DNA from 2 places in the Mucilaginibacter mallensis genome. Region 2 is predicted to be linked to the other one. Evidence: riboswitches for the same ligand, from Rfam matches in the RefSeq annotation. Region 2 holds a riboswitch; the other holds the start of a gene.
The links. A riboswitch is a leader RNA that binds a small molecule or an ion and turns the genes downstream of it on or off. The one in region 2 is predicted to bind cobalamin.

Region 1 (4,368 bases), 1.6 Mb from region 2:
TCACGTGGTTCACGGGCTACTGTGCCGTTAAACATTTTTATTTGTTTGATTGATTTCGCTGTATTAGGATCAACTACTTCAATTGTACTTGAAACGTTTACCACGATATACATTTTTGAACCATAAATCTCAATATCATTACCGGTATCGCCTAAACCGCGGCCATTTGCTGATAGAAATATATCAGCTACAACTTGTTTGCTTGCATAGCTATAGGCCGAAAGGCTGCTGTTATTGTCGTTAAAGCCACCCTGGTTTAATACATAAAAACCGTCGGTTACAGGTGTAGTAACCAGATTAACCTGTTTATCCTTATGGCAGGAAGCCAGTGTAAGGGATAATACCGTGGCTGTTAGTAAAGTGCTTAGTCTTAAATTTTTCATTGTTATGTAGTTAAATTGTTATTTGAAATGATAGCAAGAATGAGCGACCGGGCATAGGAAAACTGCGCACGATCATATAATTTTCGTTGAACAGGTTATCGGCATGTGCCGAGAATACTGTAGATTTATTTGCTATTGTTAGTTTGTAGATGAATGACAGATCGCCAGTACCATATCCATCAATATAGTTAGCCGAATTACTATTGCTTAAAAAATATCGTGAAGAAGATAATACCTGGTTATAATACAATCCCATTTGGTTATAATCAACCCCGGCATTTAAGGCAAGCGTGTTTTTAGGGGTATAAGGTATTTGCTGCTTATAATAACTATCATTAGGGTTGGTAACATCAATAGCATACTGATAAGTATAATTAACGGATAGCACTTCGCGCCAGCCATTACTTATTTTGGTTTGTGTTTTTAACGATACATCTGTACCCTCGATCCTAACTTTTCCAAGATTAATTATGGATGATATTACAGGATTTTGATTAGGTATAGCTATTATTTTATTGGTTACCGTATTGTAATAACCATCTACGGAAAAGGAAACATAATCCAGCCAATTATTAAATGCCTTTCTGTAAGTAATGCCCAGATCATATTGTCTGGCATATTCCGGCTTAATATTGCGGCTTATGTTGTTTATTGCAAAATAATACTGCTCATCAAACGTCGGCTCACGAAAACTATCTTTATAAAATGTCCTGAACTGTAAATTAGGACTAAATGGCTGAAAAGAAACCATTAATGTAGGCGAAAAAACTGTTTCAGATGGTGTAGGCTTGCCTGTTTTAACTTGTTCTGTAACATAGGTATTCAGCAAATTGCCCTGAAATAACCATCTGTTTAATGTTAGCTTACTCGCTAAAGCATTTAATAAGGTAAATCTTGTGGGATAAGCATAATTATACAAATTGGCATCCAGCTTACTGAAAGAGATATCAGCAGCATAGGATGTTTCCCAATTTGATGTAATATGATAAGCTAATGCTACAGATTGATAAGCCTCCCGTTGTGTATACTGATCATTAATGCCACCACTGTTGTTAAGATAGTTCTTATCGGTATAATGTGTATATTCCTGTGACAGCTTCGTATTTAAGAGTAAATGAAGACCATCATCCCAGGTATGCTCATATCCTGATTGCAAAAAAAAGTCCCTGTTCCAAAGCCGTTCGTCAGAATATGGGTTATAATATACCACCGCGCCGGGCAGCCCCCTATCTGAGTTATAATAATTAATATGCAGGTTAAACTTATTGCTATCGTTTTTTGCCCAGTATAATGCGCCGTCAACTTCCTGCTCGCTTACATCGGTATTGGTACGGGTCTGTGTGGTATCAGTACCATCACCTGCGGTTTTATATTTATAATGACCATTGGCATTTTCCAAATAACTATTAACAACAAATGACCATGTATTACTTAAACGTTGCTGCCACTGCAGATAAGGATTAAGTAACCCGAATGAACCACCATTAAGGCCCAGTAAAACCTGGTAAGGTTTATCTGCTGCTAAATTAGGCTGTATGGTTTTAATGGCTATTACACTTGCCGATGCAAATGACTTGGCAGGTGTAAGTATATTATCGGGCTGTGCATTGTAAAGCGTTATCTGCTGAACGCCATTTAAGTTAAGTTTACCAAGATCTATTTGACCGTTCTCGGCATCATTTATTTCAACACCATCATATAAAATGGCAGTATGATTGGCGCCAAATCCACGCACGGATACTGTTTTTATACCACCTATACCGCCATAATCTTTAACATTCACTCCGGCAAAATAGCGGATCGCATCGGCCACGGTCAAAGCACTATACCTGTCAAAATCATTTGAGGATATGGATTGTGAGGGTGTAACACCTTGCAATTTAGGGATTGATGAGGATACTTTAACTTCCTGGAGTTTTTTGGTGGTATCTTTTTGTGCAAATACCTGAACTGGTAATAATAAAATCAACAGCAAACACTTCGACTTTTGCCAAACATGCTTAAAAAAATGCTGTAGAATTATTGCCATTTGTTATGAGTTAAACTCACAGACAATGAAGAAGCAAACTTTGAAATGAAAACACACTGTGTAAGAGCATTCACAATTCAAGCTTCAATCCCCGAAAGCTGTGAATAATAGTATGGCTTTGGCAGGTCTTCTGACTTGCTCCCCTTCGTCCCGTCTTCCCGTCGCGCTTGGTTGGCGGACAGTGACTTAATTGATTAGACTATGGTTATGGAGCTTACAGCTGCGGGACAGTTATGGATTTACACCATATTCCCTTTTAATTTCCAGCGATATTGTTCGCAGGAAAACCTAAAGCATTGCAAAAGTACGAGAAGTATTTGTAATGACAAGTGGCTCTTATATTTATATTAAGTGGCAATTTATTACTGATAAATTGCAAACTTTGTTCACATTTAAGGGTTGTATGATTGTATAAATTTATATCATGACAAATAAAGTATTGGTACTTGTGCCTGAGGGTCAGGAAACCGAAAATAATTACATTAATTTGAAATGGCCTGAGCGCTACGTGTCTATTGCAGGGGGTATACAGCTGGGTATATCGGGATTAAAGAGCTTATTTTCAAGCCCTTTTGCAAGTATTGTAAAACTGGGCGCAGGGGGTTATCTGTTAAACAGGGGAATTACCGGACATTGTGAGCTGTATTCGCAAATTGATAAATACATGGCTACCCCGGTTAATATTAATATCCGTTCATCCTTCATCATTCATAAGCCACGTAAGGATGTTTATGATTTTTGGCGCAGATTTGATAACCTCCCCCTATTCATGACCCATCTTAAAAATGTGGAACTTTTGAATAATGATCATTCGCGCTGGGTACTGAGATTGCCTATTGGTGTTGCCAGCATTAGCTGGGAGGCCGAAGTTGTTAAAGACAAGCCTAATGAGATGATCGGCTGGCGTTCATTACCCGGTTCAATACTTGATAACTCAGGCAAAGTGCGTTTCAAGGATACAGAGGATGGTGAAAGTACCCGTGTAGATGTGGTTATTTCATACCAACCACCTGTAGGTACCGTTGGTGCAAGTATAGCACGTGTATTTAATCCTGTATTTAAGAAAATGGTTGAAAAGGACGTGCGAAATTTCAAGCACTATATGGATATTGATTATGCAACAGATAGCATAAATTATTTATAAATCAGGATACACTCGCCAGGTAATTATACAATGCCTGGCGAGTTGTTATGCCGGCAACTTCGTTTTTTGCTTTTATGAGGATATGGTCATGATCTTTTAATAACTGCAAACGACCTTTGAATAGCTTTTCTTCGGTACTATCTAAAAAACGCTTTATTTCCATCAAGGTTGTTTTGCGGCAAACCAATTCCAGATCTTTTTTATAAATAACCAGCCGGATCTTTTTATTATCAGGCTCCGCCCCCAAGCTAAAATCAGTACCGAAATTCAATAGCTGCTTCATATTACACTAATATACAAAATAGCTATAAAACAAAAAGGCCCACATTAATGCGGGCCTTTTTAAATATTGAGTCTGTAGCTTATTTTACAGCGTCAACAACTGCTTTGAAAGCATCCGGGTGGTTCATCGCTAAATCAGCTAATACCTTACGGTTTAAACCGATTTCCTTGGCAGTTAACTTACCCATTAATTGTGAGTAAGAAATTCCATGCTGACGGGCACCTGCGTTGATACGTTGTATCCATAAAGCCCTGAATTCTCTTTTCTTGGTTTTACGGTCACGATAAGCGTACTGTAAACCTTTTTCTACTGTGTTTTTTGCAACGGTATAAACCTTGCTTCTTGAACCCCAATAACCTTTGGCGAGGTTCATTACTTTTTTCCGGCGTCTTCTCGACGCGACTGCGTTAACTGAACGTGGCATTTTTTTGTCGTTTTGGTAGTGAGTGCCTCAATTTAATGAGAACTTAAGACTCTAATACCTGGTTTTAAAATTTGTTAATTACTTCCCGATACAAAGCATACGTTT
Region 2 (4,368 bases):
TGGATAAGCCCACTAATATCAGGATGATCAGCAGCAGTAAAGCCCCAATAATTTTTAGTGATGTTTTTAACCAGGCAGGCATATATAAACTTAACAATAAATATAGTGTTAAGTTTATATAATTATTTGATTCATAGCGTAAATAGTTGTAAAAGCCGTTGAGGGATGGATGCTCTTTTTAAAAAGTAGTGTTGAACAACCAATTTTGTAATAGTTTGGGATATCCTGCTAAATCACCCTCTGTTATTCTCATGCCGTAGCCGTGCCCGCCTTTGGGGTACAGGTGTATTTCAGAGGGCACTTTGAAATTTTTAAGTTCAGAATAATAGGTTAAGGCATTTTGTACATCAATGGGGTCGTCCTCGGTTTGTACAATAAACGTTGGTGGGGTATTGTCTGTTACCTGTACCTCGGGGGCAAGTTTTGCTGGGTCGGCGTTACTTTTTAAATAAGCAGGATATATTAGTACCGCAAAATCAGGCCGGCAGTTTACAGCATCGGCAGCATCAACCTTTAGATATGTTCTTTGTGTATTGTTATTACTTAAAGCAGCGGTAAGATGCCCTCCGGCCGAAAAGCCTAATATGCCGATATGATCCGGCTTGATATTCCATTTAGCGGCGTTGTACCTTACCAATCCCAGTGCCCGTTGCGCATCCTGTAAAGGCAATTCATACCTTAACTTGCCTCCGGGAGCCGGAACCCTGTATTTTAATAGGACAGCAGTAACACCTATAGAGTTTAGCCAGGTGCAGATCTCTGTTCCTTCCAAATCCAGAGCTAATATGGCATAGCCACCGCCTGGGCATACAATCACCGCTGTACCATTCGGGTTTTTAGGCACATAAATTGTAATTGTCGGGTCGCTGATATCGGCCAGGCGGATCACACCTTTGCCACCAGGTTTATTGTCGGTAGCTTTGGTTGCATCATGTTCAATTAGTTTATGCCCGTTTGCGGTATCAATGAGCCTGTTTTGCGGCCATAAATGAATAGGGGTTGGTATTTGAGCTTTTGCAATAGTCATGGTAAAACAAGCGAGCAGTAATATACAGTTTTTCATTTGTTAAGAATGGTAGATAGGTTAAATGATAATTGGAGCAGCATTTTCTACTACACAAATATAAATTAATCAGGCGCTATTTTAGTACTTCGGTTAGTTGGATTTTGCACTGCAGCGTTTAAAAATATACACCCTATAAGTTTAAAGCCTATATTTGATGCCAAGTTCTTTACTTTATTTTCAACAGTGAGGTTTCCGGGTCTATTAGATCCGGGATGAAAAAGGAACCGTGTGTAAATCACGGGCTGTCGCGCAACTGTAAGTAACATAAAAGGTTGTTGCCTTTACCATGTCCATTGTCTGATGCTCCCAAGCAGGATGAGAAGGACGGCAACAACGTTACAAGCCAGGATACTTGCCCCCTGTTTAAGACAATGCTTTCGCGTTTTGAAGCAGTAGTCAGAGCATAAAGGATACTTATGGCATTTTTGCCGATGTATTACTTTGTCTTTAATTACCATTTCCCGAAAGCATACCGAAAACCGTAAGGAGCATTAATTCAAATTAATGTTTAACCAAAAAAGTTTTATGCGTATGCTCAAAAACAATCTTGGGTACCCTCGTGTAGGGGCCCATCGTGAACTCAAAAAGGCCAGTGAACAATACTGGCAAGGTAAAACAGGCAGGCAAGAGCTGTTTGCCGCCGCCCGCAAAATCCGTGAAGAAAACTGGAAGTTGCAGCAGGAGGCAGGCATCGACCTGATCCCTTGTAATGATTTTAGCTTTTATGACCAGGTGCTGGATACATCGCTGATGCTGGGTGTTATCCCACAGCGATACACGGATGTATTGGCTAAAAACAGCCAGAACTCCGAGATCGACCTGTATTTTGCCATGGCAAGAGGCTATCAAAAAGATGGACTGGACATTACCGCCATGGAAATGACCAAATGGTTTGATACCAATTACCATTACATCGTACCTGAATTTACAGCCGATCAGCAGTTTAGGTTATTCTCTGACAAAGTATTTGAGGAATTTAACCTGGCGAAACAAATTACAGGCAGTACGCCTAAACCGGTATTAATTGGCCCGGTATCCTATCTTTTATTAGGTAAGGAAAAAGAAGCAGGTTTTGATAAGATCGACCTGATTAAAAAGCTAGTGCCTGTTTATGTGGAGATATTAACCAAATTAAAAGCACAAGGCGCGGTTTGGGTGCAGCTGGATGAACCATTTTTGGTGATGGATCTGACCCAAAAAGAAAAAGACGCGTTTACCTATGCCTACAAAGAGATCAACAAACAATGCCCTGAAATTAAGACCCTACTTACTACCTATTTTGAAAATCTTAATGACATCTCTTTAACCGTTAATCTACCCGTAAATGCCCTGCATATCGACCTTGTAAGAGCTCCTGAGCAATTGAATGATGTACTTGTTCAATCGCCTGAGAAATTGATCCTGTCACTTGGTGTGGTTGATGGACGCAACATCTGGAAGAATGATTATATCCGTTCGTTGGGCCACATTAAAAAGGCGATAGCCGTTGTGGGTAAGGACAGGGTGATGATAGCGCCGAGCTGCTCATTGCTGCATACACCGTTTGACCTTGATCTGGAAACAACCATCAACCCGGAAATAAAAAACTGGATGGCCTTTGCCAAACAGAAACTGAACGAGGTAAATGAACTGGATAAAATTTTAAGGGACGATAATGAGCTTTTACATAATAACCTGAAAGCGATATCGAGCAGAAACCTTTCTAAGCTCATTCATAAACAGGAGATCAAAAAAAGGGTAGAGGCTATTACAGAGGCTGATGCTAATCGTGCCAGTCAATTCATCGCAAGGCAAAAAATACAGCAGGATAACTTTAAGCTGCCATTATTCCCGACAACTACAATAGGTTCTTTTCCGCAAACGGATGATATCCGCCAGTTAAGGTCGAGATTGAAAAAAGGTGAGCTTACCACAGAGCAATATGATGCTGAAATAGAGAAAGCCACTATCGCCGCCATTCGCTGGCAAGAAGAGATCGGTTTGGATGTTTTGGTACATGGTGAGTTTGAGCGTAATGATATGGTGGAGTACTTCGGCGAACTGCTGGATGGCTTTTTATTCACCAAAAATGGCTGGGTGCAAAGTTATGGCAGCAGGTGTGTTAAACCGCCCGTTATTTATGGCGATGTAAGCCGCCCGAATGATATGACCGTGCGCTGGAGCAGCTTTGCCCAGGCAAATACCGAAAAATTAATGAAGGGGATGTTGACCGGTCCGGTTACTATTCTGCAATGGTCGTTTGTTAGGGATGATCAGCCAAGAGCAGAAACTACTAACCAGATAGCGTTAGCTATACGCGACGAAGTGGTGGCTTTGGAGCAAGCGGGTATTAAAGTGATACAGATTGATGAACCTGCCATTCGCGAAGGATTGCCATTACGTAAAGCGGATTGGGCTGCCTACCTGGATTGGGCTGTAAAGGCATTCCGTATTTCGGCAAGCGGGGTGAAGGACGAAACGCAGATCCACACGCACATGTGTTACAGCGAGTTTAATGATATTATTGAGCACATTGCCCAAATGGACGCGGATGTGATCACCATTGAAACATCGCGCTCGCAAATGGAACTGCTGGAAGCATTCTCTGATTTTAAATACCCTGCGGAGATTGGCCCGGGTGTGTATGATATTCACTCGCCGCGTGTGCCAACGGTTGAGGAAATGGTGAGTTTGCTTGAAAAAGCTGCCGCGATATTACCTGTTGAAAACCTTTGGGTAAATCCTGACTGTGGACTAAAAACCCGTAAATGGCCAGAAACACAAACCGCGCTTGAAAATATGGTAAAGGCAGCGAAAGCCGCAAGAGAAGTATTTAGTAAGCAGGTGGTTAATTAATACTAAGCCGAGCAGTAACTACATATGTCATTGCGAGCGATAGCGCGGCAACCTCGTCGCTTGCCTATTGAACGCGACGAGGTTGCTTCGTCGTTCCTCCTCGCAATGACATATAGTTTAGATTTCGCTGGTCGACCCTCTCTCCCGTAAACGGGAAAGAGGGTTAAGGCAGTTTACTTTTTTAATAATATTACTGTGCGGCTTTTATCTTTACAACAATGGATTTAGAACAAAGAATACAATTGGCCGAAACACGCATTTTTAAAGCTGTTTTCCCGAATACTACTAATCACTATGATACCCTTTTTGGCGGTACTGCCATGGCTTTAATGGATGAAGTAGCATTTATAACGGCTACCCGTTTTAGCCGTAAAACGATGGTTACAGTGTCATCAGACAAGATAGATTTTAATATGCCCATCCCGTCAGGAACTATAATAGAACTGGTTGGGAAGATATTGCACATT

Region 1: another riboswitch for cobalamin. It lies ahead of BLU33_RS10550 (TonB-dependent receptor); the one in region 2 lies ahead of metE (5-methyltetrahydropteroyltriglutamate--homocysteine S-methyltransferase).

What each region holds. Positions count from the first base shown of each region.
Region 1 covers NZ_LT629740.1:2,554,695-2,559,062, reverse strand. Annotated here, with positions in the region: gene BLU33_RS10555 (DUF5074 domain-containing protein) at 1-383, opposite strand, end outside; gene BLU33_RS10550 (TonB-dependent receptor) at 394-2,412, opposite strand; cobalamin riboswitch at 2,516-2,719, opposite strand; gene BLU33_RS10545 (SRPBCC family protein) at 2,837-3,556, shown strand; gene BLU33_RS10540 (hypothetical protein) at 3,558-3,839, opposite strand; gene rplT (50S ribosomal protein L20) at 3,919-4,263, opposite strand; gene rpmI (50S ribosomal protein L35) at 4,342-4,368, opposite strand, start outside.
Region 2 covers NZ_LT629740.1:4,191,796-4,196,163, reverse strand. Annotated here, with positions in the region: gene BLU33_RS16830 (AsmA family protein) at 1-97, opposite strand, end outside; gene BLU33_RS16825 (alpha/beta hydrolase) at 179-1,063, opposite strand; cobalamin riboswitch at 1,235-1,440, shown strand; gene metE (5-methyltetrahydropteroyltriglutamate--homocysteine S-methyltransferase) at 1,598-3,901, shown strand; gene BLU33_RS16815 (acyl-CoA thioesterase) at 4,120-4,368, shown strand, end outside.